Regions from separate parts of the Kineococcus aurantiacus genome, predicted to be linked through region 2. Evidence: predicted binding sites of a transcription regulator. Region 2 holds the regulator's gene; each other region holds the start of a gene.
What was found. Region 2 encodes HrcA, which represses chaperone genes, less so after heat shock. Its sites were predicted from a motif close to GNTNGCACTCGGNNNNNCCGAGTGCNANC; they were not measured.
Positions count from the first base shown of each region.

Region 1: the regulator HrcA is predicted to act here: its motif matches at 5,722-5,750, upstream of groL (chaperonin GroEL).
Region 3: the regulator HrcA is predicted to act here: its motif matches at 3,134-3,162, upstream of groES (co-chaperone GroES).

Region 1 covers NZ_JACCBB010000001.1:1,095,959-1,105,806, forward strand. The annotation lists gene BJ968_RS05185 (FO synthase) at 1-649, opposite strand, end outside; gene BJ968_RS05190 (molybdenum cofactor biosynthesis protein MoaE) at 666-1,130, opposite strand; gene cofC (2-phospho-L-lactate guanylyltransferase) at 1,182-1,823, shown strand; partial or broken gene cofG (7,8-didemethyl-8-hydroxy-5-deazariboflavin synthase CofG) at 1,855-3,120, shown strand; gene BJ968_RS05205 (suppressor of fused domain protein) at 3,135-3,725, shown strand; gene groL (chaperonin GroEL) at 3,919-5,544, opposite strand; gene BJ968_RS05215 (hypothetical protein) at 6,380-8,173, shown strand; gene BJ968_RS05220 (cold-shock protein) at 8,228-8,431, opposite strand; gene BJ968_RS05225 (DUF3263 domain-containing protein) at 8,847-9,104, opposite strand; gene BJ968_RS05230 (uracil-DNA glycosylase) at 9,350-9,848, shown strand, end outside.
Region 2 covers NZ_JACCBB010000001.1:813,373-823,220, reverse strand. The annotation lists gene BJ968_RS03960 (GTP-binding protein LepA) at 1-193, opposite strand, end outside; gene BJ968_RS03955 (DUF1206 domain-containing protein) at 355-1,149, opposite strand; gene BJ968_RS03950 (heavy metal translocating P-type ATPase) at 1,200-3,383, opposite strand; gene BJ968_RS03945 (heavy-metal-associated domain-containing protein) at 3,383-3,616, opposite strand; gene BJ968_RS03940 (metal-sensitive transcriptional regulator) at 3,616-3,906, opposite strand; gene hemW (radical SAM family heme chaperone HemW) at 4,001-5,206, shown strand; gene BJ968_RS03930 (LLM class F420-dependent oxidoreductase) at 5,262-6,305, shown strand; gene BJ968_RS03925 (magnetosome magnetite crystal formation protein family) at 6,286-6,696, opposite strand; gene BJ968_RS03920 (DUF3097 family protein) at 6,758-7,624, opposite strand; gene hrcA (heat-inducible transcriptional repressor HrcA) at 7,732-8,772, shown strand; gene dnaJ (molecular chaperone DnaJ) at 8,801-9,848, shown strand, end outside.
Region 3 covers NZ_JACCBB010000001.1:1,614,315-1,624,162, reverse strand. The annotation lists gene BJ968_RS07760 (MFS transporter) at 1-866, shown strand, start outside; gene BJ968_RS07755 (GNAT family N-acetyltransferase) at 1,014-1,490, shown strand; gene rimI (ribosomal protein S18-alanine N-acetyltransferase) at 1,496-1,936, shown strand; gene BJ968_RS07745 (THUMP-like domain-containing protein) at 1,929-3,104, opposite strand; gene groES (co-chaperone GroES) at 3,310-3,606, shown strand; gene groL (chaperonin GroEL) at 3,698-5,314, shown strand; gene BJ968_RS07730 (WhiB family transcriptional regulator) at 5,436-5,738, opposite strand; gene BJ968_RS25545 (MerR family transcriptional regulator) at 6,034-7,122, shown strand; gene BJ968_RS07720 (response regulator transcription factor) at 7,314-7,925, shown strand; gene shbA (RNA polymerase sigma factor ShbA) at 7,930-8,862, shown strand; gene BJ968_RS07710 (hypothetical protein) at 8,979-9,848, shown strand, end outside.

The sequences.
Region 1 (9,848 bases), 280 kb from region 2:
GGCGCAGGTGCGCGACCTGCTGGGCGGGGGTCTCCGGCCCGCCGTGCACGAGCGTGGAGGTGGAGGTGAGCCCGACCTCGTGGGCCGTGCGCAGCACCTGCACCCACCGCGCGACCGGCAGGTCGGGGACGCCGCCGTTGAGCGCGGTGCGCACGTCGTCGTCCAGGACCTTGGCCGCGGTGCCCGGGACCGACCCCAGCCCCGCCGCGCGGGCCGCGGCGAGGAACTCGCGCACGCCCGACCCGCGCCGGCGCGCCGCGTCGAGCACCTCCGGCACCCGGAAGGCGTGCAGGTGCACCCCCGGCCCGGCGGAGGCGACGGCCCGCACCAGGTCCAGGTAGCCCTCGGGCCCGGCCGCGGCGGGCAGCTCGCCCTGCACGCAGACCTCGGTGGCCCCCAGGGCGACGGCCTCGGCGACGAGCTCGCGGACGTGGGCGAGGTCGGCGCCCACGCGCGTCCCGTCGAGGTTGCGGTTCACCACGAACGTGACGTCGTCCCCCGTGCGGGCGCGGCGCAGCTCGTCGGCGGTCGCGGCGAGCCGCTCCAGGTCCGCGCCGTCGGCGGCCAGCAGGCTCACCGCCTGCGCGTCGGTCAGCCGGTGGGGGTCCGAGGCGGCCACGGCCAGGGCCTCGGGGAGAGCGTCGGGCACCGCCCGAGGCTAACCCTCAGGGGCAGGCGACCCACTCGGAGGTGCCGTCGGTGAAGTGCTGGTGCTTCCACACCGGCAGCCGGTCCTTGACCTCGTCGACGAGCCGGGCGCACGCGGCGAAGGCCTCCCCGCGGTGGGCGGCCGAGACCGCCACCGCGAGCGCCACGTCGCCGATCGCCAGGTGCCCGAGCCGGTGGCTGACGGCGACCGCGTCGACGTCGGCCCCGGCGGTCACCTCGGCGACCACGGCGGCCAGGACCCCGGCCGCGCCGGGGTGCCCCACGTACTCCAGCTCCCGCACCCCCCGGCCGTGGTCGTGGTCGCGCACCACCCCGGCGAACGTCACCACCGCCCCCGCGGCGGCGTCGCCGACCAGCCGCGCGTGCTCGGCGACGTCGAGAGTCTCGGGGCCCACCGCGGTGCGCACGACGCGCCGGGCGGGCGCGGTCAGGCGCCCCTGGTCCTGCTCACCGGTCTGCACGGGAGCAGGGTAGGTGTTCCGGGCGCGGCGGTCGTGGGGGAGACTCCCCCGGTGACGCACGTGAGCGGCTGGCGGATCGTCGTCCCGGTCAAGGGCGGGGACGAGGCGAAGACGCGGCTGGCGCTGCCGCCGGACCAGCGGCGGGGCCTGGCCCTGGCGATGGCCCTGGACTGCCTGGCCGCCTGCCTGGCCACGCCCGGGGTCGGGCTCGTGGTGTGCGTCAGCGACGACCCCGTCGTGCTGCGCTCGGCCCGGGCCGCCGGGGCCGTCACGGTCTCCCCCGGCCGCCCCGGGCTGGCCCGCGCCGTCGACGCGGGCCTGGCGAGCCTGGAGCGGGGCCCGACGGCCGTGCTGCTCGGCGACGTGCCGGCGCTGCGCCCGCGGGACCTGGCGACGGCGCTGGAGGAGGCGCTGGGCGTGCCCGGCCCGGCGCTGGTCACCGACACCGAGGGGACGGGCAGCGTGCTGCTGGCCGAGGTGGGCGGGGACGTCCCGCACCGCTTCGGGCCCGACTCGGCCCGTCACCACCTGCAGGCCGGGGCCCGCGCGCTGACCGCGCCGGTGCCCTCGCTGCGCCGCGACGTCGACACCCTGGCCGACCTGGCGGCCGCCCTCGGCCTGGGCGTGGGGCCCCGCACCCGCCAGGCCGTGCCCCCGGACCTGCTGGCGCCGTGCGCCGGACGTCCCTGCTGACCACCCACCGGAGGAGCACGTGAGCACCACCCTGCCGACCCCCCGCCGCCGCCACGCGGCGCCCGCCGAGACCGCCCCGGGACCGGAGGCGGTCGCCGCGGCGCTGGCCGCGGCCCGCGCGGGCGACCTGGGCCGCCGCGACGCCGAGGTGCTCCTGCACGCCCGCGGGGACGCCCTGGAGCAGCTGTGCGCCCTGGCCCGCCCCGTCCGCGACCAGGCCCTGGCCCGGGCCGGGCACCCGGGGGTGATCACCTACTCGCGCAAGGTGTTCGTCCCGATCACTCGGCTGTGCCGCGACCGCTGCCACTACTGCACGTTCGCGACCGTCCCGGGCCGGCTGCCCGCGGCGTACCTGTCCGAGGACGAGGTGCTGGCCATCGCCCGCGACGGCGCCGCCGCCGGGTGCAAGGAGGCCCTGTTCACCCTCGGCGACGCCCCCGAGGACCGCTGGTCGCAGGCCCGCACCTGGCTGACCGAGCGGGGCTTCGCCTCGACCCTGGACTACGTCCAGCACCTGGCCCGCCGCGTCCTGGACGAGACCGGCCTGCTGCCGCACCTGAACCCCGGGGTCATGTCGCACGAGGCGCTGCTCACCTCCCGGCCCCTGGCCCCCTCGATGGGGATGATGCTGGAGACCACGTCGAAGCGGCTGTGGCTCGAACCGGGCCAGGTCCACCACGGCTCCCCCGACAAGGACCCCGACCTGCGGCTGCAGGTGCTGCGCGACGCCGGCCGCGCCCGGGTCCCCTTCACGACCGGGGTCCTCGTCGGCATCGGCGAGACGTACGCCGAGCGCGTCGACTCCCTCCTGGCGATCCGGGACGTGGCGGCCGAGTCCGGCGGCGTGCAGGAGGTCATCGTGCAGAACTTCCGCGCCAAGGACGACACCGCGATGCGCGGCGAGGCCGACCTCGAGCACCCCGAGTACGTCGCCACCCTGGCCGTGGCCCGGCTGCTGCTGGGCCCGGGGGTCTCGCTGCAGGCCCCGCCCAACCTGTCCGACGCCGCCCAGCGCCGTCAGCTGCTCGACGCCGGCGTCGACGACTGGGGCGGGGTCTCGCCGCTGACCCCCGACCACGTCAACCCCGAGCGCCCCTGGCCGCAGATCGACGACCTCGCCGAGACGACCCGCGAGGCCGGGTTCCACCTCGCCGAGCGCCTCACCGCCCACCCCCGGTTCGTGCTCGACGCCCTCGCGGGCCGCGACACGTGGATCGCCCCGGAGCTGCACGGGGCCGTCGCGGCGCTCGCGGACCCGGTGACGGGGCTGGCGCGGGAGTCCGCGGTGCCCGTGGGGCGGGTGGCCGCCTGATGGGGGCGTTCGACCCGCCCACCGACGCCGAGGTCCGCATGGCCCGGTTCGTCGGCGAGCAGCTCGTGCCCGACGGCCGGCCCGAGATCGAGGACTTCCTCAGCCGCGACGAGACGCTGCTGCTGGACGTCCTGACCGCCGAGGACGCCCCGGCGCCGGGGTGCACGTCCGTCTCGACGCTGTCGATGCACCGCTACCCCAACGTCGTGGCCGGTACCGACGTGCGCGTGGAGCTGGTGACGGTGCTGCAGGACGTCGAGCGGCGGCTGGCCACGGGCCTGCTCGTGGCGTCGGCGTTCGCCGCGATCGGCGAGCCGTGGGCGCTGTCGCCGGGGACGGTCTTCCCCGGGATCGTCGCGGACCTGCTCGGCGGGCGCACCGAGCACCTGCTGTTCACCGCCCCGGGCAACTTCGCGCACCTGTCGCGGTACCCCCTGGAGCCGGGGCTGGACGTGCACTGGCTGCAGGCCGTCCCGGTGCACGAGAGCGAGCGCGGGTTCCTGCTGGAGCACGGCCTGGACGCCCTGGAGCGGCGGTTCGAGGACGCCGAGGTGCCCTTCCTCGACGTGCGGCGCGACGCCGTCGTCTGAGGCCCCGCCGCCGTTCCCCGCTCGAAGCACGGTTCGGGCCCTCCCGACGCGCTCGGGAGGGCCCGAACCGTGCTTCGAGCGGGGAACGGGAGCGGGGAACGGGAGCGCGGAACGGGGCGCCGAACGCCACGAGGGCGGCCCTCCGGGGAGGACCGCCCTCGCGGGTGGTGCGGTGGTGCGGGTCAGGCGTGGATCAGAAGTCCATGCCGCCCATGCCGCCGTCGCCGGCCGGGGCCGCAGCGGCCTTCTCCGGCTTGTCGGCGATGACGGCCTCGGTGGTGAGGAACAGCGCCGCGATGGAGGCGGCGTTCTGCAGCGCGGAGCGCGTCACCTTGACCGGGTCGTTGATGCCCGCGTCGAGCAGGTCCACGTACTCGCCGGTGGCGGCGTTGAGGCCGTGACCGGTGGGCAGGTTGCGGACCTTCTCCGCCACGACGCCACCCTCGAGACCGGCGTTGACCGCGATCTGCTTGAGCGGGGCCTCGACGGCGACCTTGACGATGTTCGCGCCCGTGGCCTCGTCACCGGTCAGGTCGAGCTTCTCGAAGGCGAGCACGCCGGCCTGGATGAGGGCGACGCCACCACCGGCGACGATGCCCTCCTCGACGGCGGCCTTCGCGTTGCGGACGGCGTCCTCGATGCGGTGCTTGCGCTCCTTCAGCTCGACCTCGGTCGCCGCACCCGCCTTGATGACGGCCACGCCGCCGGCGAGCTTGGCGAGGCGCTCCTGGAGCTTCTCGCGGTCGTAGTCGGAGTCGCTGCGCTCGATCTCGGCGCGGATCTGGCCCACGCGGCCGGCGATGGCGTCGGCGTCGCCGGCACCCTCGACGATCGTGGTCTCGTCCTTGGTGACGACGACCTTGCGGGCGCGGCCCAGCAGGTCGAGGTCAGCGGTGTCGAGCTTGAGGCCGACCTCCTCGGAGATGACCTGGCCACCGGTGAGGATGGCGATGTCGCCGAGCATGGCCTTGCGGCGGTCGCCGAAGCCCGGGGCCTTGACGGCGACGGACTTGAAGGTGCCGCGGATCTTGTTGACGACCAGGGTCGCGAGGGCTTCGCCCTCGACGTCCTCGGCGACGATGACGAGCGGCTTGCCCGACTGCATGACCTTCTCCAACAGCGGGAGCAGGTCCTTCACCGTGGAGATCTTGGAGTTGAGGATGAGGATGTACGGGTCCTCGAGCTCCGTCTCCTGACGCTCGGCGTCGGTGACGAAGTAGGGGGAGATGTAGCCCTTGTCGAAGCGCATGCCCTCGGTGAGCTCGAGCTCGAGCCCGAAGGTGTTGCTCTCCTCGACGGTGATGACACCTTCCTTGCCGACCTTGTCGAGCGCCTCGGCGATGAGCTCGCCGATGGAGGCGTCACCGGCGGAGATCCCGGCGGTGGCCGCGATCTGCTCCTTGGTGGTGACCTCCTTGGCGGCGCCGAGCAGCTGCTCGGTCACGGCCTCGACGGCCTTCTCGATGCCGCGCTTGAGGCCCATCGGGTTCGCACCCGCGGCCACGTTGCGCAGACCCTCGCGCACCAGCGCCTGGGCCAGGACGGTGGCGGTCGTGGTGCCGTCGCCGGCCACGTCGTCCGTCTTCTTCGCGACTTCCTTGACGAGCTCGGCCCCGATCTTCTCGTAGGGGTCCTCGAGCTCGATCTCCTTGGCGATGGAGACACCGTCGTTGGTGATCGTGGGGGCGCCCCACTTCTTCTCCAGGACGACGTTGCGGCCCTTGGGCCCCAGCGTCACCTTGACGGCGTCAGCGAGCTGGTTCATCCCGCGCTCGAGGCCGCGACGAGCCTCTTCGTCGAAGGCGATGATCTTGCTCATGCCTGGTGTTCCTCCCAGAAGAACGGGCGTGGGTGGCTGGCGCGGCGCCCGCGACGGACGGTCCCCGGGCCCCGGGGTCACGTCCCCCGGCACCTGCGGACCTCACCGCACCGGCCTAGGAGCTTCGCTCCCGGGTCGAGGTGCTGTCACTCTCGACTCGAGAGTGCCAACGCCAATGTTGGCACTCTCCCCCCACGAGTGCAAACCCCCCGCCGGGGCCGTTCGCCCGCGGCGGACCCCCGCCGGCGGCTCGGTCCTCGAGCCCGGCGTCGAGGTCGGCGTCCACGACGCAGCGCTGGAGGACCGGCTGGACGACCACCAGCAGGACGACCGGACGAAGGTCGACAGCTCCCCCTCGACCCGTCGAGGCAGGCGGCCGCGCCGCGTCCTCGGGGTCGCCGTCGTCGAAGGCCACGACGTGGCCGCTCTCGAGCGGCGCGTCCGGGTCGGCGCCGGAGGTCCACACCGACCCGGGCGTGACGACGTCGTCGTCGAGGTCGACGAACTCCTGCAGCGCGGCCGGGGTGGCGCCGACAGCCGGGAGGTGCTCCTCGTCGCGCCCTCGCCACCGGCGGCCGATCCCTCTACCTCGCAGGCGGTCCGGGTGGTACCGGCGGTGGCCGCGGCGAGGGGGCCGCGGAGGACGGGACGCCGGCTCGTGCGGGTGGGGCTCAGGTGTCGACGTCCTCGTCCCCCGGTCCTCAGCCGTCCCCCACCCGTCGTCGGGCCGGCAGTTCGCGGGAGGTGTCCGGTGGGGGTTCACCGGTCGAGGCGCCGAGCCGTCGCGGACCGGACGGCTTCACGTCAGGTCAACCGCACGCTAGCGTCGCCGCTGGTGGCGCACCGTCGCCCCGCCGAGCAGGTGCCCGCCCCCGCCGGCGCCCCCTCCCTCCCCCAGGACGCAGCCGTGCACCCCTCCGCCGCCGACGCCGTGGACGAGCCCTTCACCCGCGCCCTCGCCGCCGACCTGGACCGCGGCGTGGCGGTCCTGCTGGCCGGCCGGGCCCCGGCGCTCAGCCCCCTCGCGCACCGGGAGACGACCGCGCGCCTGAAGGCGCTCGTCACCGCCTTCCACCACCCCGCCTCGGCCCACCACCACGACCTGGCGCTGCTCGAGGTCGCGGACCGAGTGCTGGCCCAGCTCGCCGCGGCGCAGACCGCGACCGGCCTGTTCGACAGCACCAACCTGGCCTCCCCGCCGGACACCGCCTTCACCGTGAACGACCTGTGCCTGACCGCGCAGGTCGCGGCCCGCGAACCGGCGCTCGCGGACGTCGTCGCGGGGTTGCGCGCCGTCGGCGAGCGGGCCCTGCCGCCGCTGCTGACCGGCGGGGTGCACACGCCCAACCACCGCTGGGAGCTGTCCAGCGCCCTGGCCCGGCTCGGCGCCCTGCTCGGGACGCCCGAGGCCGTCCGCCCCCGCGTCGAGCAGTGGCTGGCCGAGGGCGTCGACCTCCAGCCGGACGGCATGTACTCCGAGCGCAGCCCCCTGTACGCCGCCGCCGTCACCAACCCCTCGCTCCTGGTCCTGGCCGACGTGCTGGACCGCCCCGACCTGCTGGACCCGGTGCGCCGCAACCTCGAGGCGTTCCTGCCCCTGCTGGACCCCGACGGGGACGTCGAGTCGGTGCACTCCCGCCGCCAGGACCAGCGCACCCCCGGCCACCCCGGCGGCCCGTTCCTGCTGCACTACCGGCGGCTCGCCCTGGAGGAGGACCGCCCCGACTTCGCGGCCGCGGCGCGGACGCTGCGGTCGCGGGGCGTGGACGGCCGCCGGGACCTGCCCGAGGTGGTGGTGCGGCCGGGTCTGGCCGCCCCCCTGCCGCCGGGGCCGGCGCTCGCGTGGGAGGGCACCGCCGCGTACCCCGCGTCCGGTCTGGTCGTCAGCGCCCGGGGACGGACCCGCACGACGGTCTTCGGCGGCAGCGACCAGCCCGCGGTGCGCGCGGTCCGCTCCGGCACCGCGAACTCGGCGACGTTCCTGCGGGTGCGCCACGGCGAGGCCCTGCTGCGGTCCGTGCGGCTGTCGACGGAGTTCTTCGGCCTCGGCCCCTTCCGCAGCGCCGTCCTGGAGCACGGGCCCGGCGGCGTCCTGGTGCTGCGCCAGTCCCTGCGCGCGGGCTACTACCAGCCGCTCGCGGCCGCCGACCGGGCCCCGGACGGGGCCTACCCGCTCGGCGACGAGGGCCGGTTCCACGCCGCCATGGCCTTCGAGCGCCGCGCCGTCGACGAGGTGGAGCTCACCACCGAGATCACGGTCGGCCTCGTGCCGGACGGCGCGGACCTGACGATCCGCTCGACCGGCGCGGCGACGTCCTTCGCCCTGGAACTGACCTTCCGCCCCGGCGGCACCTTCGAGGGGGTGCAGGAGGGACCCGACGGCACCCGGCGGCTGACCGGCGCGCAGCTGCGCTGCACCGTGGGCACCGACGAGCTCGTCGTGGGCACCGACCAGCCGGCCGTGGGCCCCGGCGGGGGCGACGGCCACGACCAGCCGGCGCGCTTCGACCCCGGCGAGCAGTACACCTACCTGGGCGCCGACGACGCCGCGACCGGCGAGGTCGTCCTCGTCACGGGCCGCACCCCGGGGGTCCGGCACCTGCGCGTGCGCGGGCGCTCGACGGCGTAGGCCCGGGGCGGGCGGCGGGGAGCCCGGGGCGGCGGCGCCACCCCGGGCCGGCGGTCAGAGGCCGCGCACGCTCTCGGCCTGGGGGCCCTTCTGGCCCTGCCCCACCTCGAACTCGACGCGCTGACCCTCTTCGAGGGAGCGGTAACCGTCCGCGACGATGGCCGAGTAGTGCACGAACACGTCCGCGCCACCGTCGTCGACGGTGATGAACCCGTACCCCTTCTCGGCGTTGAACCACTTCACGGTGCCCTGAGCCATTGCTTCTCCTGTGGTGCAGCGAGCGGAAGACGCCTCCGGCGCGCGCCGGACACGGGTCTCACGCTGCCCGCGGCCACGCGGCCGTGAGCGACGCCCGACGTGCGCTCCCCGAGCAGAGGACGTGCTCATCGAACTGATCGACCGGGGCCCACGTTAGTGCGGGGAGGGGCTGGTGGGACAGGGTTCGACCAACAGCGTCTTCACGAAACGGTCACGACGCGGGCGCCCCGGGACGCTCACAGGACGCCGCGGACCGTCTCCAGGAGCGGGCCCAGCAGCGAGCGCAGACCCACGACCAGCCCCGCGCCGACCACGGCCGCGAGCAGCAGCCAGGCCAGCACGACCAGCACGACGCCGGCCGGACCGCGGCGGGTGCGGTGCGCGCCCCGGCGCGGGGCCAGCTGGCGGGCCCGGCTCAGGGCTGCACGCCCAGGCGCCGGGCCGAGCGGGCCCGCTGCCGGCTGGAGCGCATCCGGCGCAGCCGCTTGACGAGCATCGGGTCGTGGGCCAGGGCGGCCGGGGAGTCGATGAGCGCGTTGAGCAGCTGGTAGTAGCGCGTGGGCGAGAGGTCGAACAGCTCCCGCACGGCCTGCTCCTTGGCCCCGGCGTACTTCCACCACTGGCGCTCGAAGGCGAGGATCTCGGCGTCCCGGCGGCTCAGCCCCTCGGGCAGCTCCCCCGCCCGTCCGTGCTGGTCGCGCTCGGTGCGCGCCGTCGCCTCGGACCGCTCCACGTCTCCCACCCCTCTCGGCGCGGCCCCGTCCGGCCGCTGCGTGGCGAGTCTAGGAGGGCCCACCGACACTCCCGGCGACCCCGCGCCGCGCGTCGCGGGGCGTTCGGGAGCTGGGTAGCGTCCCGTGCGTGACTCCCGACGCACCCTCCCCACGGTTCCCGCAGACCCCGCAGGACCCGGCCGGTCTGGGCCTGGACGACCTGGACCCGGGGTGGGCGCGGGCCCTGCTGCCGGTGCGCGCGCAGCTGGAGCAGCTGTCCGCCGCGCTGGCCGCGGAGACCGAGCCGTGGCTGCCCGCGCCGGAGGCGGTCCTGCGCGCCTTCCGCCAGCCCTTCGAGGCGGTCCGCGTCCTGCTCGTGGGCCAGGACCCCTACCCCACCCCCGGTCACCCGATCGGGCTGAGCTTCGCCGTCGAGCCGCACGTGCGGCCGCTGCCGCGCAGCCTGGTGAACATCGGCCGCGAGCTGCGCGAGGACGTCGGGGTCGCGCCCCCCGCGCACGGGGACCTGACGGCGTGGACCGAGGCGGGGGTCCTGCTGCTCAACCGCGTCCTCACCGTGCGCGCCGGGGCCTCCGGCTCGCACCGCCGGCTGGGGTGGCAGGCCGTGACCGACGCGGCCGTGCGGGCGCTCGCGGCCCGCGGCGGTCCCCTCGTGGCGCTGCTGTGGGGCAAGGACGCCCAGC
Region 2 (9,848 bases):
GCTCCAGGACGTTGCGGTCGACCTCCAGCTCCACCCGGGCCAGGTAGTCGATGACGTGGCCGAAGCGCTGCCGCACGCCGCGGGGGTCCTTCACGGTGCGGTCGACCGACTCCAGGGGGATGGGCGGGTGCTTCTCGCCCAGGCGCAGGACGTGGTCGCGGATGTCCCCGGGGGTGATGAGCTTGCGCGCCACGTGCTTCTCCTGCTTCCTGGGCCGACCGGTGCGAACGCCCCCCGGACAGTGTGCCCCCTGGGGCGCCCTGCCCGTGAGGGTGTCCTCAGTTCGCAACCGGCGGCCGCGCGGATGGGTTCCACCCGCCGGACGTGGCGTGGGCCACACCCGGCGGTCCCGCCTCAGGCCCGCACGCGCCGGTGCGCGGTGAGCAGCGTGAACACCGCGTAGGCGGCGAACCCCAGGGCGACCAGCAGGAGCAGGACCACGCCGTAGGGCTGCGCGGCGATCTCGTGGAAGGCCGCGTCCAGGCCGCGCGACTTGGCGGTGTCGCCCGTGGCCGAGACGACGACGAGGGCCCCCAGCACGGCCAGGGCCACGCCCCGGGCCACCCAGCCGGCGACGCCCAGCGCGCGCAGCGGCCGCGACAGCGTCCCCTCGACCTTGTCCTCGAAGTCCTTGCGCACGCCCCGCACGACGAGCGCGACGCCGACACCGGCCACGACGAGCCCGGCGAGCACCACGAGCACGGGACCGCCGGGCGCCTCCAGCACCCGCTGCGTGAGCGTCTGCTGCTGCGTCCCGGCGGAGGCCCCCGCGCCGACGGCGAAGCGGACGCAGGAGACCGCCAGGACCGCCGCCACGACCCCCTTGGCCGCCGCGCTGACGCGGTGCGAGGTCTTGGTGCCGGTGAGGACCGTCAGGACCTGCCACGCCGTCAGCGCCGCGAAGCCGACCGCCAGCGCCACGAGGAGCACCACCCCGAAGGGCTTCTCCGCGATCTGCCGCAGCGCCCCGCTGGAGTCGGCCGACCCGCCCCCGCCGCCCAGCGCCACCTGCGCCGCCAGCCAGGCCACGACGAGGTGGACGACCCCGTCGGCCGCGACACCCGCGCGCCCGGCCCGGCGCACCCCGTCCTCGTGGGCTTGCGCGAAGGACTCCCCGCGCCGGACCTGGGACTCCAGCGAACCCGACATGCGAGAAGGGAACTGCGCGGCGGGCCGGGCCGCAACCGCAACCGCGTCGGTCAGCGGAAGCGGCGCAGGCGCAGCGAGTTGGTCACGACGAACACCGAGGAGAACGCCATCGCCGCGGACGCCACGACGGGGTTGAGCAGCCCCGCCGCCGCCACGGGCAGGGCGGCGACGTTGTAGGCGAAGGCCCAGAACAGGTTCCCGCGGATCGTCGACAGGGTCCGGCGGGAGAGCCGGACGGCGTCGACGGCGGCCTGCAGGTCGGCCCGCACGAGGGTCAGGTCCCCGGCCTCGATCGCGGCGTCGGTCCCCGAGCCCATGGCGATGCCGAGGTCGGCCGTGGCCAGGGCCGCGGCGTCGTTGACGCCGTCGCCGACGACGGCGACGACCCGTCCCCGCGCCTGCAGCGCGCGGACGTGGGCGACCTTGTCCTCGGGGCGGGCCCCGGCCACCACGTCCTCGATCCCGACGGAGGCCGCGACGGCGCGGGCGGTGCGCTCGTTGTCGCCGGTCAGCAGCACCGGCCGCAGGCCGAGGGCGCGGAACCCGGCCACGGCGTCGCGGCTGGACGGCCGCACGGTGTCGGCGACGGCCAGGACGCCCAGCGGCCGGTCGCTCGCGACGAGGACGGTGGTGCGCCCGGCGGCCTCGTGCTCGGCCAGCGCCCCCGCCAGCGGCGCGGGCACGTCCGGGCCGGTCCAGTCCGGGCGCCCGGCCCGCACGCGCACGCCCTCGACCGTCCCGGTGATCCCGGCGCCCGCGCTGGCGGTGACGTCGGTGACGGGCACAAGGGTGACCCGCTCCCGGGCCCCGGCGGCGATCGCGCGGCCCACGGGGTGCTCGGAGGCGTCCTCCAGGGACCCCGCCCACCGCAGCAGGTCCTCCTCGGCCACGCCGGGGGCGGGGACCACGGCGACCAGGGACATCCGGCCCGTCGTCACCGTGCCGGTCTTGTCGAGCACGACGGTGTCCACGCGCCGGGTGGACTCCAGCGCCTCGGGGCCCTTGACGAGGACGCCGAGCTGGGCGCCGCGGCCGGTGCCGACGAGCAGCGCGGTCGGCGTGGCGAGGCCCAGCGCGCACGGGCAGGCGATGACCAGGACGGCGACCGCGATCGTCAGCGCCTCGCCGACCGGGGCCCCGGCCAGCAGCCAGCCGACGGAGGTGGCCAGGGCGCCGGCGAGCACGACGGGCACGAAGACGCCCGAGACGCGGTCGGCGAGCCGTTGCGCCGCGGCCTTGCCGGACTGCGCCTGCTCGACGGTCCGGCCGATGCGGGCGAGCTGGGTGTCGGCCCCGACGCGGGTGGCCCGCACGACGAGCCGCCCCCCCGCGTTGACGGTCCCGCCCACGACGTCGTCGCCCGTGCCGACCTCGACGGGGACGGACTCGCCCGTCAGGAGGCTGAGGTCGAGGGCGGAGGTGCCCTCGACGACGGTGCCGTCGGTGGCGACGGTCTCCCCGGGGCGGACGACGAAGCGGTCCCCGACGCGCAGGTCCGCGACCGGGACCCGGACCTCGGCGCCGTCGCGCAGGACGCCGACGTCCTTGGCGCCCAGGGCGAGCAGCGCCTCCAGCGCGGCCCCGGACCGGCGGCGGGCGCGGGCCTCCAGGTACCGGCCGGTGAGGACGAACACCGTGACGACGGCGGCGACCTCGAGGTACAGCTCGTCGCCGGAGGAGCCCAGGAGGGAGAACCCCATGTGCGTGCCGGGCATCCCGGCGTCGCCGAGGAACAGCGAGGCGCACGACGTCAGGTACGCCGCGACCACCCCGAGGCTCACGAGGGTGTCCATGGTGGCCGCGCCGTGCCGGGCGTTGACGAGCGCGGCCCGGTGGAAGGGCCACGCCCCCCACACCGCGACGGGGGAGGCGAGCGCGAAGGCCAGCCACTGCCAGTTCGTGAACTGCAGCGCGGGGACCATCGACAGCAGCAGGACGGGAAGGCCCAGCGCGGCCGTCACCGCGACCCGCCGGCCGAGCGCGGAGGTGACCGGGTCCTGCGGCGCGGCGACGGGCGCCGGTCCGGGCTGCGGCAGGGTCGCCGTGTAGCCGGTCCTCTCCACGACCGAGATCGCCTCGGCGACGTCGGTGCCCTCGGGCAGGCGCACGGTGGCCTTCTCGGTGGCGTAGTTCACCGTGGCCTCGACGCCGGGCATCCGGTTGAGCTTCTTCTCGACGCGGTTCGCGCAGGACGCGCAGGTCATCCCGCCGATGGTCAGTTCGACGGGCTCCATCACTCGACCAGCTCGTACCCCGCCTCCTCGACGGCGGCCGCGACGGCCGAGCGCTCGAGGGGCGTGGTGCTCGTGACGTCCACGGTGGAGGTGCCGCCGGCGACGAGGTCGACGCGCACCGACTCCACGCCGGGCAGGGCCGAGACCTCCTCGGTGACGGCGCCGACGCAGTGCGCGCAGGTCATGCCCGCGACCTCGTACCCGGCCACGTACTTCGCCTCGTGCTCGCTCATCAGGACCTCACCAACCGCGCGATCGCCGCGCTCGCTTCCTTGATCTTCTCGTCGGCCACGGTGCCGCCCTCGGCGGCCGCGTGGGCCACGCAGTGCCCGAGGTGGTCGTCGAGCAGCGACAGCGCGACGGCCTGCAGGGCCTTGGTGGCCGCGGACACCTGGGTCAGGACGTCGATGCAGTACGCGTCCTCCTCGACCATCCGGTGCAGTCCGCGCACCTGGCCCTCGACGCGCCGCAACCGCTTGAGGACCTCGTCCTTCTCGCCGGCGTAGCCGGGCCCGTTCTCCATTCCTCCTTGATACCCCCCGGGGGTCCCCACCGCAACCCCTACCCCCCACGGGTACCTGCCGGGAGCACCCCCGGGCAGGGGGGACACTGGAGGGGTGCCGAGCACCCTGCCCGACGGTGAGACCGTCCCCGCCGACGGATCCCTGCCCGAGCGCGCCCTGACCGGCGCGACCGAGCGCACCTTCGGCGTCTACCTGCACGTCCCCTTCTGCTCGGTCCGCTGCGGGTACTGCGACTTCAACACCTACACGGCCACCGAACTCGGCGGCGGGGGCTCGCAGGCCGCCTACGCGCAGACGGCCGCGGCCGAGGTGCGCTTCGCCGCGGGTGTCCTGGGCGACGCCGTCCGGCCCGCCGGGACGGTCTTCTTCGGCGGCGGCACCCCCACGCTGCTGCCGGCGGCCGACCTCGCCCTCATGCTCGCCGCCGTGCGCGAGCAGTTCGGGACCACCCCCGGCGCCGAGGTCACCACCGAGGCCAACCCCGACTCGGTGACGCCGCAGTCGCTGGCCGCGCTGAAGGCCGCCGGGTTCACCCGCGTCTCCTACGGCATGCAGTCCGCCGTGCCGCACGTCCTGGCCGTCCTCGAACGCACCCACGACCCCGCCCGCGTTCCGCAGGCCGTCCGCTGGGCCCGCGAGGCCGGGCTCGACGTCAGCCTCGACCTCATCTACGGCACGCCCGGGGAGTCCCACGACGACCTGCGGCGCAGCCTCGACGCGGCCCTGGCCTGCGAACCCGACCACGTCTCGGCCTACGCCCTCATCGTCGAGCAGGGCACGAAGCTCGCCGGGCAGATGAAGCGCGGGGAGGTCCCCGAACCCTCCGACGACGACGAGGCCGACAAGTACGAGATCGTCGACGACACCCTCACCGCCGCCGGGTACGGCTGGTACGAGGTGAGCAACTGGGCGCGCGGCCCCGAGCACGCCTGCCGGCACAACCTCGCCTACTGGCGCGGCGGGGACTGGTGGGGGATCGGGCCCGGGGCGCACAGCCACGTCGGCGGGGTCCGGTGGTGGAACGTCAAGCACCCCACGGCCTACGCCGGGCGCATCGCGGCGGGGAACTCCCCGGCCCACGCGCGCGAACTGCTCAGCGACGACGACCGCCGCGTCGAGGACGTCCTGCTGCGCTCGCGGCTGGCCGAGGGTTTCGACCCCGCGTGGTGGGGCGTGCGGACGCAGGCCGCGCAACTGCTCATCGACGGGTTGCTGGAACCGGCCGCGGGCGGGCGGGTCGCGCTGACCCGCCGGGGCCGGCTGCTGGCCGACGCGGTGGTGCGGCGGCTGCTCGACTGAACCCGGCGGGGCGTGAGGCTCCTGCGGCGCGGACGGCCGCCGGTAGCGTGCCGGCATGGACCTCGGCCTGAGCCTCGGCTACCTCACCGGCCCCGTCGGGCCCGCCGCCCGGCGGGCGCTGGAACTGACCCGGGCCGCCGAGGACGCCGGGTTCGCCTCCGTCTGGGTCGCCGAGGCCTACGGCACCGACGCCGTCAGCGTCCTGGGCTGGCTGGCCGCCCAGACCACCCGCATCGGCCTGGGCTCGGCCGTCCTGCAGGTCCCCGCGCGCGCCGCGGCCTCGACCGCCATGACGGCCGCGACGCTCGACGGGCTCTCCGGCGGCCGGTTCCGGCTGGGCCTGGGCGTCTCCGGGCCGCAGGTCGCCGAGGGCTGGTACGGGCAGTCGTTCTCCCGGCCGCTGGCCCGCACCCGCGAGTACGTGGCCGTCGTGCGGCAGTTGCTGGCGCGCGGGGAGTCCCGGTTCGACGGCCGGCACCTGCAGCTGCCGCTGCCCGATGGCCCGGGGATCCCGCTGCGGCTCATGCAGCCCACCCCGCGGCCGGACCTGCCCGTCCACCTGGCCGCGGTGGGACCGCGCAACGTCGAGCTCGCCGGGGAGGTCGCCGACGGCTGGCTGCCGTCCTTCCTCGTCCCGGAGGACTCCACCGGGTCCTTCGACCGGTTGCGGGCCGGGTTCGCCCGGCGGGACCGGCCGGTGGAGGGGTTCGAGGTGACCGCGACCGTCCCGCTCGTCGTGACCGGCGCGAGCGGCCCGGCCCGCGCCGAGGCCGAGCGGCCCGTCCGCGACCTCCTCGCGCTGTACCTGGGCGGGATGGGCTCGCGGGAGCAGAACTTCTACGCCGACCTCGGCCGCCGGCTCGGCTTCGGCGCCGCCGTCGACGAGGTCCAGGACCTCTACCTCGCCGGCCGCCGGGCCGAGGCGGCCCAGCGGGTCCCGCAGGACCTGCTGGCCGCGACGACCCTCGTCGGGTCGGCGGCCTCCGTGCGCGCCCGGCTGGACGACTACGAGCGCGCGGGGGTCACCACGGTCGCGCTGGCGCCGGTGGGGGCCGACCCGGTCGCGGACCTGCGCGCGGTCAGCGCACCAGGCGGATGATCAGCGGGTACCGGTAGACGCGACCCTGGTTGGCCGTGACCGCGGCGACGACCGCCAGGACCAGCGCCACCAGCGCCGGCACGCCCAGCAGGGCGAACAGCGGCGACCCCAGCCCGAACGTCACCAGGGTCAGGACCGCCAGGACGACGCTCAGCACGATCTCGTAGAGCACCAGCGAGATCGTCATGTTCAGCGCCTCGGCGCTGTGGCCGCGCACGAACGGGCTGCGGTCCTTGAAGACCAGGAAGACGACCAGCGGGCCCAGGAACGGCAGCGTCACGAAGCTCGCCGCGATCGCGGACAGGTGCCCGAACATCCCCCACATCCGCTCGTCCGACGGCGACAGGGGCACCGGTGCGCGGTGCGGGGGCGGTTGCGGGGGCTGGCTCACGGCTCGATCCTGACCCTTCCCGCCGCGATCCGCCAGGTTCCCCGGCGCTCCGCCGGACCCCTCAGCGGTCGGCCAGGTCGGCGGTCACGAAGTCGACGAGTTCCTCCACCCGGCCCAGCAGCGCCGGTTCGAGGTCGGCGTAGGTGCGCACCGTCCCCAGGATCCGCTTCCAGCCGTGGGCGACGTCGGCCTGGGTGGCGTGCGGCCAGCCGAGCTCGGCGAGGACGCCGTGCTTCCAGTCCTGCCCGCGCGGGACCGTCGGCCACCGCGTCCAGCCCAGCCGCTGCGGCCGCACCGACTGCCAGACGTCGATGAACGGGTGCCCCACGACGAGCACGTGCGGGTTCGCGCCGACCTTCGCGACGATCCGCGACTCCTTCGACCCCGGCACCAGGTGGTCCACGAGCACGCCGATCCGGCGGCCCGGCCGCGGCGCGTGGGACCGGATCGCGGCGTCGAGGTCGTCGACGCCGTCGAGCATCTCCACGACGATCCCCTCGACGCGCAGGTCGTCGCCCCAGACCTTCTCGACCAGCTCGGCGTCGTGCCGGCCCTCGACGAGGATGCGCGAGGCGCGGGCCGTGCGGGCGCCCGCGCCGGCCACCGCGACCGACCCCGACGCGGTCCGCGTCGGCTGGACCGGCCCCGCGGCCTTCGGGGCGACCAGCCGCACGGGCTGCCCCTCGACCCAGAAGCCCGACCCCAGCGGGAAGGTGCGGGTCCTCCCCTTCGCGTCCTCCAGGACGACGACGTGCACCCCGCCGCTCTTCTCCACGCGCACCACGGCCCCGACCCAGCCCGTGTCGACGTCCTCCACGACCAGGCCCCGCACCGCCGGCTCGTCCCGGTGCACCGGCTTGGGGTGGGAGCGGGCGTGGGGGTCGGCCGAGAGCACGTCGGCGCCGTAGCGGTCGTCGTAGCGGGTCACCGGGGCACGCTAACGACGCGCGCGGGCCCGGCGGGGGAGGCGCGGCGGGCGCGGCAGCACTTAGACTTGGCACTCACCGGTGAGGAGTGCCAGCAGAAGGGGGACCGATGAGCGACGACCGCCGGCTCGCCGTGCTGCGCGCCATCGTCGAGGACTACGTCTCCAGCCACGAGCCCGTCGGCTCCAAGACCCTCGTCGAGCGCCACCAGCTCGGCGTCTCACCCGCCACCATCCGCAACGACATGGCCGTGCTGGAGGAGGAGGGGTACATCACCCAGCCCCACACCAGCGCCGGCCGCATCCCCACCGACAAGGGCTACCGGCTGTTCGTCGACCGGCTCGCCAACGTCAAACCCATGAGCCCGGCCGAGAAGCGGGCCATCGAGGCCTTCCTGCACGGCGCCGACGACCTCGACGACGTCGTCGACCGCACCGTCCGGCTGCTCGCGCAGATCACCCGCCAGGCCGCCGTCGTGCAGTACCCGTCGCTGACGCGCGCCACCGTCCGGCACGTCGAGCTCGTCGGCGTCGGCGGCCGCAGCGCGCTGCTGGTGCTCATCACCGACTCCGGCCGCGTCGAGCAGCGCGTCCTGGACGTCCGCTCCGCCGTCGACGTGGAGTCCCTGGGGGTCTCCCTGGCGGCGCTGCGCACCCGCGTCAACGCCTCCGTCGCCGGCAAGCGGCTGCGCGAGGCCCGCGACGCCCTCACCGACCTCGTCCAGCAGACCCCCGCCACCGACCTCGCCATCGCCGCCGAGGTCGCCGCGGCCCTGGGGGACTGCCTGACCGCCTCCCTGGAGGAGCGCGTCGTCCTCGCCGGGACCTCCAACCTGGTCAAGTCCGGGCCCGACCTGGCGACCTCCCTCGGCAGCGTCCTGGAAGCCCTCGAGGAGCACGTCGTGCTGCTCCGGCTGGTCCAGGAGATGACCGAGGACCCCGCGCGCGAGCGCGGTGCCCTGACCGTGCGCATCGGCGCCGAGAACCTGCACCTCGGCCTCGACGGCACGTCCGTGGTGACCAGCGGCTACGGCTCCGACGGCGAGCTGGCCCGCCTCGGCGTCCTCGGCCCCACCCGGATGGACTACCCGACGACGATGGCCGCGGTGCGCGCGGTGTCCCGCTACGTCTCGCGCATCCTGGCCCAGTGACCGGAACCGACAGGAGAACCCCGACCTCGTGAGCGACTACTACGACGTCCTCGGCGTCTCGAAGGACGCCTCGACGGAGGAGATCAAGCGCGCCTACCGCAAGCTGGCGCGCAAGCTCCACCCGGACGTGAACCCCGACGCGGGGGAGCAGTTCAAGGAGGTCTCCCAGGCCTACGAGACGCTGTCCAACCCGGACAAGCGGTCCGCCTACGACCGCGGCGGCTCGATGCCCGGCGGCGCCGCCGGCGGCTTCGGCGCCGGGTTCGGGTTCTCCGACATCATGGACGCCTTCTTCGGGCAGGGCGGCGCCGGTGGGCGCGGCGCCGGGCCCGCCAGCCGCACCCAGCGCGGCCAGGACGCCCTCATCCGCGTCGACGTCGACCTCGCCGAGGCCGCGTTCGGGGGCGAGCGCTCCATCCAGGTCGACACCGCGATCCTGTGCCCCACGTGCAAGGGCTCGTGCTGCCAGCCCGGCACCAGCCCGCAGACGTGCGACATCTGCCACGGCCAGGGGTCGGTCCAGCGGGTCGTCCGCTCGCTGCTCGGCCAGGTCATGACCACCCAGGCCTGCCCCACCTGCCGCGGCTTCGGGACCGTCCTGCCCTCCCCGTGCCTGGAGTGCTCCGGGGAGGGCCGCGTCCGCGCCCGTCGTCCCCTGACGATCCGCATCCCCGCCGGCGTCGACACCGGCACCCGCATCCAGCTCGCCTCCCAGGGCGAGGTCGGCACCGCCGGCGGCCCGCCCGGCGACCTCTACGTCGAGATCCACGAACGCCCGCACCCGGTGTTCTCCCGCTCCGGCGACGACCTGCACTGCACGCTGCAGGTGCCGATGACCGCGGCGGCCCTGGGCGCCACGGTCCCGCTGGAGACCCTCGACGGCAGCGAGGACGTCGACGTGCGCCCCGGCACCCAGGCGGGGGAGACGGTGGTCCTGAAGCAGAAGGGCGCCGAGCACCTGCGCGCCCAGGGCCGCGGCGACCTCGTCGTCACCCTCGACGTCGTCACCCCGCGCGAGCTCGACGACGAGCAGGAGGAGCTCCTGCGGCGGCTGGCCGAGCTGCGCGGCGAGGTGC
Region 3 (9,848 bases), 800 kb from region 2:
TGGAGCTCGGCGGCTCGATCGACGGGGTGACCGGCTGGCAGGCCATGTTCGCCGTGGAGGGCCTGCTCGCGGTGGTCGCCGGGGTGGTGGCGATCTTCGCCCTCGTGAACTCCCCGGAGGACGCGAAGTTCCTGTCCCCGCAGGAGAAGGCGGCGCTGCGGGAGGCCATGGCCTCCGAGGACGAGCTGCGCTCGGCCGACGGCCCCAGCGGGGTGTGGGCGGCCATGCGCAACGGCCGCGTCTGGTACTTCACCGTCATCTACTTCTGCCTCCAGGTGGCGGTCTACGGCGTGACGTTCAACCTGCCCACCCAGGTCGCGGGCCTGACCGGGCGGGAGGTCGGCTGGCAGGTCGGGCTCATCACGGCCGTGCCCTGGTTCGTGGGGATGTTCGCCTGCTACTCCGTCGGCCGGCACGCGGTGACGGTGAGGCGGCGCCGCGCGTGGGGGACGTGGTTGTTCGTCAGCACCGGCGCGTTCGTGCTGGGGTCGGCGTGGGCGGGCGCCAACGGGTACGCCCTCGTCGGCATCGTGTGCATCACGGTCGCCGTGTCGTCGTTCCTGTCGATCGGCCCCATCACGTGGTCCTACCCGACGGCGTTCCTCACCGGCGCCGCCGCGGCGGCCGGCATCGGGCTCATCAACTCCCTGGGGAACCTCGGGGGTTTCGTCGCCCCGATCCTGCGGTCGTGGGTGGCCACGGGCACCGGGTCGGACGCGCTGGGGGTCGCGGCGCTCGGCGTCCTGCCCTTCCTGGCGGCGGTGATGATGTGGGGCACCAGGCGGTTCCGGATCCGCGCCGACCGGCTGCTCGTCGACGTGCGCGGGGAGCGGGCCGCGGTGGACGGCGGCGCGGACCGCCGCTGAGGCGCGCGAACCCCTGACCGGCCCCCTCACCGGCCCCGCGACGGGGCCGGCGGCGGACCGCGGCTGCCCGGCAGCCGGGAGCGCCGCACGACGACCGTGCCCCGGCCCGGACTGCGCGGGCCAGGGGCGCCTGGCAGGATCGGCCCCGTGATCCGCCCGGCCCGCCCCGAGGACCTGCCCCGGCTGCAGGAGGTCGAACGCGCTGCGGGAGAGGCTTTCCGGTCGCTGGGCATGGACGCCGTCGCCGACGACGAACCGCCCGCGCTCGAAACCCTCGCGGGCTACCTGGGCCGGTCGTGGGTCGCCGTCGAGGGCGGCCGCGTCGCGGGGTACCTGCTGCTCGACGTCGTCGACGGCCACGGCCACGTGGAGCAGGTCTCGGTCGACCCGGCGCACGCCCGCCGCGGCATCGGCCGCGCCCTGCTCGACGTCGCCGGTGCGCAGCACCGGACCCTCACCCTCACGACCTTCGCCGACGTCCCCTGGAACGCGCCGTACTACCGCCGCCTGGGTTTCCGCGACCTGCCCGACCCGGGCCCGGGACTGCGGGAGCTGCGCCGCCGCGAGGCGGAGCACGGGCTCGACGCCTGGCCCCGCGTCTGCCTCGTGCGGCACCTACCCTGATCCCCGTGGAACTGCGGGAGATGCGCTGGTGGCACGTCGCCGACGTGCACGCCCTCGAACTGGACCTCTTCGGCGCCACGGCGTGGTCCGTCGAGTCGTTCTGGGGGGAACTGGCCCAGCCCAACCGCAGCTTCCTCGTCGCGGTCGAGGGGGACCGCGTCGTCGGGTACGGCGGGGTGATGGTCAACGGCGCCGACGCCGACGTCCAGACCATCGGCGTCGCGCGCGACCAGCAGGGCCGGGGGACGGGCCGCGAACTCCTGCGGGCCCTGCGCGCCGCGGCCGTCGAGGCGGGGGCCACGCACCTGCTGCTGGAGGTCCGCGCCGACAACGAGCCCGCGCAGAACCTCTACCGCAGCGAGGGGTTCGAGCAGATCGCCCGCCGGGCCCGGTACTACCAGCCCGACGACGTCGACGCGCTCGTCCTCCGGGCGCGCATCAGCTGACGGGTTCGACGACCAGGACGCTCTGCCGGCCCCGCAGCCGCGTCAGCACGATCGTCGCCGCGCGGGACCCCTTGAGGGCCAGCTGCCGGCGCAGCTGGTCGGGGTCGACGGCCGTCCCGCGCTTCTTCACCGTCAGCGCCCCGACGTCGAGGGCGCGCAACCGCGCGCGCAGGGGTTTCAACCCGAACGGCAGGACCTCCAGCACCCGGAACGACCGCGCGAACGGCGAGGTGGCCGCGTCGTCGGTCGTGACGTAGGCGATGGTCTCGTCGACGAGCCGGCCGCCGAGGTCGGCGGCGACGCGCCCGACGAGCCCGGCCCGGATGACGGCGCCGTCGGGTTCGTGCAGGAAACCCCCCACGTCCCCCACGTCCGCCGCGGGCAGGTCGCGGTCGTCCAGCTCCAGGGCGGTGGCACCGCGCACGACCCGGGCGCTGCGGGCCACCCCCGGCCGGGCGAGCGGGCCGCACCACAGCGCGCACTCGACGACCTCGCCGTCCACCGACGTCCACTGCGCCTCCGCGCCGGCGGGCACGAGGTCGTGGGGCAGGCCCGGTGCGAGCTTGGCGCCGGTGGCGGGGACCCGGGCGGCCGTGGCGAGCACGAAGGACAGGGGAGGGGACGTGGCCTCGGGGTCGAAGACCCGCCGCCCGCCCGAGGTCCGGCGGGCGGGGTCGAACCAGGCGCCGTCGGTGGGGGACAGCTCCCCGACGACGCCCGCCGTGACGTCCTCGCAGCGCACCCGGACCCCGAGGTTGTGGGTGGCGACGGCGGCCGTGACGGGGTCGGCGTCGACGGGCAGCACCGCCAGCCCCGCGTCGAGGAAGGCGAGGGAGTCCGCGCCCACCCCGCAGCCGAGGTCGGCGACCCGGGCGACCCCCGCGGCGGCGAAGCGGCGGGCGTGCTCGGCCGCCACGACCGCGCGGGTCGCCTGCTCGGCGCCGGCGGGGGTGAGCAGCAGTCCGGCGGCCCGCGGTCCGAACTTGCCCTCCGCCCGGGCCCGCAGCCGCGACTGGGTCGTCGCCAGCGCCGCGAGCGCCGGGTCGTGGCCCTCGCGCCGCAGCCGGCCGGCCAGTGCGACGGGGTCCTCGGCGACCGTCCCGGCCAGCTGCGCGAGCAGCGCGCGCCCCTCGGGGGACTGCAGCGCTTCGACATCGGCGGTGTTCACCCGCCCGATGCTGCCAGGACGCCCCCGTGCCTGGCACTCGCCTGGCCTGAGTGCTAACGTCTCGCCCAGCGTCGGTGGCACTCCCCACGGGGGAGTGCCAACGGGGCAGCGGCCGCCCGGCACCCGCGACGACGGTCGTCCGCTCCCCACCGCACCGACCGTCCCGTACGCCAGTTCGCTGAAGCAGAAGGGGAGGGCCGCACCAGTGTCGGTCTCCATCACTCCGCTCGAGGACCGCATCGTCGTCAAGCCGCTCGACGCGGAGCAGACGACCGCTTCCGGTCTCGTCATCCCGGACACCGCCAAGGAGAAGCCCCAGGAGGGCGAGGTCCTGGCCGTCGGCCCGGGCCGCGTGGACGACAACGGCAACCGCGTGCCGGTCGACGTCGCCGTGGGCGACAAGGTCATCTACTCCAAGTACGGCGGCACCGAGGTGAAGTACGGCGGCGACGAGCTGCTGATCCTCTCGGCGCGCGACGTGCTCGCCAAGGTCGCCAAGTAAGCGGCAGAGGTTCACCGCGCCCCGGGCGCCCGGTCCCCCGGGAGCCCGGGGCGTTCCTCGTCCCGCTGCACACACGGAAGGAAGAAGGCACATGGCCAAGCAGCTCTCGTTCGACGACACCGCCCGCAAGTCCCTGGAGCGCGGCGTCGACGCCCTCGCCAACGCCGTCAAGGTGACCCTGGGCCCCAAGGGCCGCAACGTCGTCATCGACAAGAAGTGGGGTGCGCCGACGATCACGAACGACGGCGTCACCATCGCCCGCGAGGTCGAGCTCGAGGACCCGTACGAGAACCTCGGCGCCCAGCTCGCCAAGGAGGTCGCCACCAAGACGAACGACGTCGCCGGTGACGGCACCACCACCGCGACCGTCCTGGCCCAGGCCCTGGTCAAGGAGGGCCTGCGCAACGTCGCGGCCGGCGCCGCCCCCTCGGGCCTCAAGCGCGGCATCGACGCGGCCGTCGAGGCCGTCAACGACCAGCTGCTGAAGCTGGCCCGCGACGTCGACGGCAAGGGCGACATCGCCCACGTCGCGACGATCTCCGCCCAGGACCCGACCGTCGGCGACCTGCTCGCCGACGCGTTCGACAAGGTCGGCAAGGACGGCGTCATCACGGTCGAGGAGTCCTCCACGACCGCGCTGGAGCTGGACTTCACCGAGGGCATGCAGTTCGACAAGGGCTACATCTCGCCCTACTTCGTCACCGACGCCGAGCGCCAGGAGGCCGTCCTGGAGGACGCCTACGTGCTCGTGCACCAGGGCAAGATCTCCACGGTCCAGGACCTGCTGCCGCTGCTGGAGAAGGTCCTCAAGACCTCCAAGCCGCTGCTGATCATCGCCGAGGACGTCGACGGCGAGGCGCTGTCGACCCTGGTCGTCAACAAGATCCGCGGCACCTTCAACGCCGTCGCGGTGAAGGCCCCCGGCTTCGGCGACCGCCGCAAGGCGATCCTGCAGGACATCGCGACCCTCACCGGCGCGCAGGTCGTGGCCGAGGAGGTCGGCCTCAAGCTCGACCAGATCGACCTCGACGCCCTGGGCACCGCCCGCCGCATCACGGTCACCAAGGACGACACCACGATCGTCGACGGCGCCGGCTCGGCCGACGACATCGCCGGCCGCGTCGCCCAGATCAAGGCCGAGGTCGAGCGCACCGACTCCGACTGGGACCGCGAGAAGCTGCAGGAGCGCCTCGCGAAGCTGTCCGGCGGTGTCGTCGTCATCAAGGTCGGCGCGCACACCGAGGTCGAGCTCAAGGAGAAGAAGCACCGCATCGAGGACGCCGTCTCCGCGACGCGCGCCGCGATCGAGGAGGGCATCGTCGCCGGCGGCGGCTCGGCCCTGGTGCACGCCGTCTCCGTGCTCGAGGGCGACCTCGGCAAGTCCGGCGACGAGGCGACCGGTGTCGCGCTGGTCCGCAAGGCGGCCTCCGAGCCGCTGCGCTGGATCGCCGAGAACGCCGGCCTCGAGGGCTACGTCGTGGTGGAGAAGGTCCGCTCTCTGGAGCCGGGCAACGGCCTGAACGCCGCGACCGGCGAGTACGTCGACCTGCTGGCCGGCGGGGTCCTGGACCCGGTCAAGGTGACGCGCTCGGCGCTGCGCAACGCCGCCTCCATCGCCTCGATGGTCCTGACCACCGACACCCTCGTGGTGGACAAGAAGGAGGAGGAGCCCGCCGCCGCGGGTCACGGTCACGGCCACGGCCACTGACCTCCCCCTCAGCACCACCGCACGGCAGCACCACCGCACGACGAAGGGCCCGGTCCCCCTGGGGGGCCGGGCCCTTCCGCGTCCGCGCGCCGCACCACCGCGCGCGGGGTGGTGCCGGGTGTCAGCTGGCGACGCGCAGCCCGCGGCGGCGCTCGCTCGTGTAGATGGCCTCGCGGTCGTCCTCGGTGAGCCCACCCCAGACGCCGTAGGGCTCGCGCACCTTCAGGGCGTGCTTGCGGCACTGCTCCAGGACGGGGCAGCCGCCGCAGATGGCCTGCGCGGCGGCGTCGCGGTTGCGGCGGGCGGGGCCGCGCTCACCCTCGGGGTGGAAGAAGAGGTTGGGGTCGGCCTCGCGGCACGAGCCGTCGAGCTGCCACTCCCAGATGTCGGCGACGGGTCCGGGGAGACGGGAGATCTCGGCCATGGTGCGCTCCTCGAGGGAAGGGATCTTGCTGACTGCCCCCGAACGTACAACCGCGTCAGAAGTTGTTCAAGCCCCTGGGACGAACTTGTTCACGATCTCCCGCCGCGCGCCCGCCCTCTACGGGGCCCGGAGCTGAACAACCTGTTGAACCAGGTGTGAACAACGTGCAGAACATCCGTGCCCCCGCAACCCGATCGCGCGGACCCGCGGGCCGCCCCCACGGGTGCACAACCCTGAACAACTCCGGCGCGGTGGCGACTGGCGCGTGCGCCGCCCGCCCGACACACTCGGTGCCATGTCCACCGCCGTCGACCCGGCCGACGGCCAGCAGCCCCTCGCGCCGCAGGCCCCGCGCATGACCCTCACCGTGGCCGCCGTCGCGCGCCGCCTGGGGGTCGCGCCGGCCACCCTGCGCACCTGGGACCGCCGCTACGGGCTCGGCCCCTCCGAGCACACCGCCGGGGCCCACCGCCGCTACTCCTCCTCCGACCTGGCCCGGCTCGTGGTCATGCGCCGCCTCACCCTGGAGGGCGTCGCCCCCGCCGAGGCCGCCCAGCTGGCCGCCACCACCGCCGTCGCCGACGGCGGGTTCGCCCTCGCCAGCGTCTCGACCATCCCCGCCGCCGTCATCGAGGCCGCCGTCACCGACGCCGCCCAGATCGCCGGCCCCACCTCCGGCCTGGCCCCGGCGCGCACCGCCGAGGCCCGCCCCGAGGAGCCCCGCCCCGACGAGTCGGAGGACCTCGAGTCCCGCCCCGCCGCCCACCGGCGCACCCCCCACGGCGAGGGGCCCGGCGAGGACCACCGCGACCGGCGCGACGACCTGCGCGGGGAGACCGTCGACTGGGCCGTGGCGAGCCTGGCCGACCGCTTCACCGACGAGATCCGCACCCGCGGCGTCGCCCGCGCCTGGGACGCGGTGCTCGGGCCGGCCTCGGCCACCCGCGATGCCGCCATGCACGCCGCCGTCGCCCGGGCGCTGTCCGCCCTGCCCACCGCCGACGGGGAGCGCTCGGTCCTGCTCGCCGGCGCCGGCACCGCCGACGACCGCGACCGGACCCCCGTCCTGCTGGCCGCCGCCGCCGCCCTGGCCGAGTCCGGCACCGGCGCGCGCAGCGTCGGCGACGGCGTCCCGGTCCGGATGCTGGCCGCGGCCGTGCGCCGCGTGCGCCCGCCCGCGCTGCTCCTGCACGCCGAGGGGACCGGCGAGGGGGCCGGCGCCGCCCGGGTCGGTGACGACCTCGAGGCCCTCCTGCGGGTGCGCCCGGCCCCGCTGGTCGTGCTGGTGGGGGACGGCTGGCCCGCCGGCGAGCGGCCCGGGGTCGTGCGCGCGGCCAGCCTGGAGGAGGCCGTCGGCGCGTGCGCGGCGGCCGTCTCGGCCTGAACCGCCGGCGACCGCACGCGAACCTCTAGAGGTCCATTAGCACGCTGACCGCCCTCCGCGCCAGCGAGTGGACGATCTGCCCTCAGGTGGACGCCCCGGCGTGCCGACAACCCTCTTCGTGGCGCACCCGACGTGCGACTCAGCGAGGCCACGGACGGCCCCGCTCCACCCACACAGGGAAGAGGTTTGTGGTGGCAACGGTACTGGTCTGCGATGACCTTCCGCTGGCCCGCGAGGCCATGCGACGCATGGTGGCCGCCGTCCCCGGCGTCACCCGTGTCGTGGGTGCGAGCTCGGGCGAAGAGGCTCTCCAGAGGTGGCCCGTCGAACGGCCCTCGCTGGTGATCATGGATGTCCGGATGCCGGGCATCGGTGGCGTGGAGGCGGCCCGACGGCTGCTCGCCCGCCACCCGGAGGCGAACGTCCTCATGGCCACCATGGCCGAGGACGGCGACGGTGTGGCCCGCGCGGTCGCGGCCGGCGCTCGCGGTTACCTCGTCAAGGACGTCTCGCGCGAGGAGCTCGCCACGGCGGTGCTCCAGGCGCTCCAGGACGTCAGCCGTCGTCGTGGCGGCAACCGCACGCGTGCGGTGCTCACGGGCCGGGCGCCCGTGCTCACCGAGCGCGAGCAGCAGGTGCTCGTCGGCATGAGCCGCGGGCGCAGCAACGCGGAGATCGGCCGGGAGCTGTTCCTGTCCGAGGACACGGTCAAGACGCACGCGCGTCGGCTGTTCCGCAAGCTGGAGGCCGCCGACCGCGCTCAGGCGGTGGCTGTGGGATTCCGCTGGGGTCTCGTACGGTAGGTGGGTGAGCCCCGGGGGCGACGAACCGGTCGACAGCGCCGGGCGGCCCGACGCAGACAGCGGACGCGACGCCGGCCGTGACGTCGGGTCCGCCGTCGTGTCCGACGTCGCCCCCGACCTGCCCAGGGTGCAGTTCCCGGACGGGTCGGCCGGGGTGGGGGTCGGTGACCTCGGCCTCACGGTCGGCCCGTCCGTCGTCCCCGGCGAGGACGACTCCCTGGACGACCCCCTCGACGACTCCCTGGAAGACCCTCTCGACGACCCCCTGGAAGACCCCCTCGACGGTGCCCGGGGCGCGGACCCCGTGGTGCCCCGTCCGGGACGGGGTGTAACGCCGGGCCGGTCGGCGGCGATGGACACGACGGATGCCGGGGGGCTCCAGGAACTGGCGGCACGTGCCCTGTCGGGGGAGCAGGGCGCCGTCGCCGACCTCCTGGCAGCGGTGCGCCGCCTCGTCCACCGCTACTGCCGAGCCAAGCTCGGGCGACTGCCCGGAGCTGACCACGCCGCCGAGGACGCGGCACAGGAGGTCTGCATCGCCGTGTTGACGGCTCTGCCCCGCTACAAGGACACCGGGCGCCCCTTCGAGGCGTTCGTGTACCGCATCGCGGCCAACAAGGTCGCCGATGCCCAGCGGGCCTCCTACCGCGCGCCCGTCCCCACCGACGACGTCCCCGACGCCGCCACCGCCGAGCCGGGCCCCGAGCAGCTCGCGCTCGACGCCTTCGACGCCGAGACGGTCGGGCGGCTGCTGGACACCCTGCCGCCGAAGCTGCGCGAGATCATCACGCTGCGCGTGGGGGCGGGGATGTCGGCCGAGGAGACGGGCCGCGCGCTGGACATGACGGCCGGGGCCGTCCGGGTCGCCCAGCACCGGGCCATGCAGAAGCTCCGCAAGACCGCGCTCGAGGACACCACCCTGCGGGTGGCGCCGTGAGCGGGGACGACACCACCCGGGGCGGCCGCCGACGCGGTCACCTGCGGGGGGTCAAGGGCGGCGCCGCGGGCGCCGAGGGAACGACGGGGACGATCCGGCAGCAGCGAGGAGGGGACGTGGACGACGATTCGTTCTCCGTGCCCGACCTGCTGGCCACGGACGCCCTCCTGGACCGGCTCGGCCGCCACGAGACCACCGAGAGCGACCTGCGCGACGCCGTCGCGCGGTTGCTGGACTCCTACGCCCTGCACGCCGACCCCGAGACCGCCGGCGTGCGGCCCGTCGAGCTGCCCGACGTCGAGCCCTTCACCGTCGCCGACGCCCCGCCCGCCGACGTCCCCGCCCCGCGCGTCCTGCTGGCCCGGCGCCGCACCCTGCAGCGCCTGGGCCGGGGGACCGCCGCGGCCGCCGCCGTGCTGGCCCTGCTCGGCGGGACCGCCGCCGCCGCCGCCACCGGCGCCGGGCCCCTGGGGGACCGCTCCGCCGGGACCGCGACGTCCTTCGCGGCGCAGCTGCCCGGGTGGTTCCCCGACACCGTCCTGGACGCCTTCGGGGGCACCCCCACCGAGCGCGTGCAGCGGGAGCTGAAGCAGGCCCGCAAGGAGGCCCTCGCCGGCGACCCCGACGCGGCGACCGCCCGCCTGGAGAACCTGCGCCGGCAGATCGGTGACGCCGCCGTGGTGGCCTCCGTCGACCCCGAGGTCGTCCAGGAGGTCGACCAGACCCTGGCCACGCTCCAGGAGGGCCCCGCGGCCCTGGCCGGGTCCCCGGCCACCCCGACCCCGACCGCGACCGGCACGACGCTGCCGACGGGGACGGGGACGAGCCTGGCCGACGTGGCCACGACCGGCCCGTCCGCCTCGTCCTCGCCGACCTGGTCGCCCCCGCTGAAGCCGGGGCGCACGACGGGCACCCCGACCGCGACCGCCACCCCGTCCTCCCCGGCCACCTCGACCGGGAGTCCGTCGGGTTCCTCGGGCCCGGGC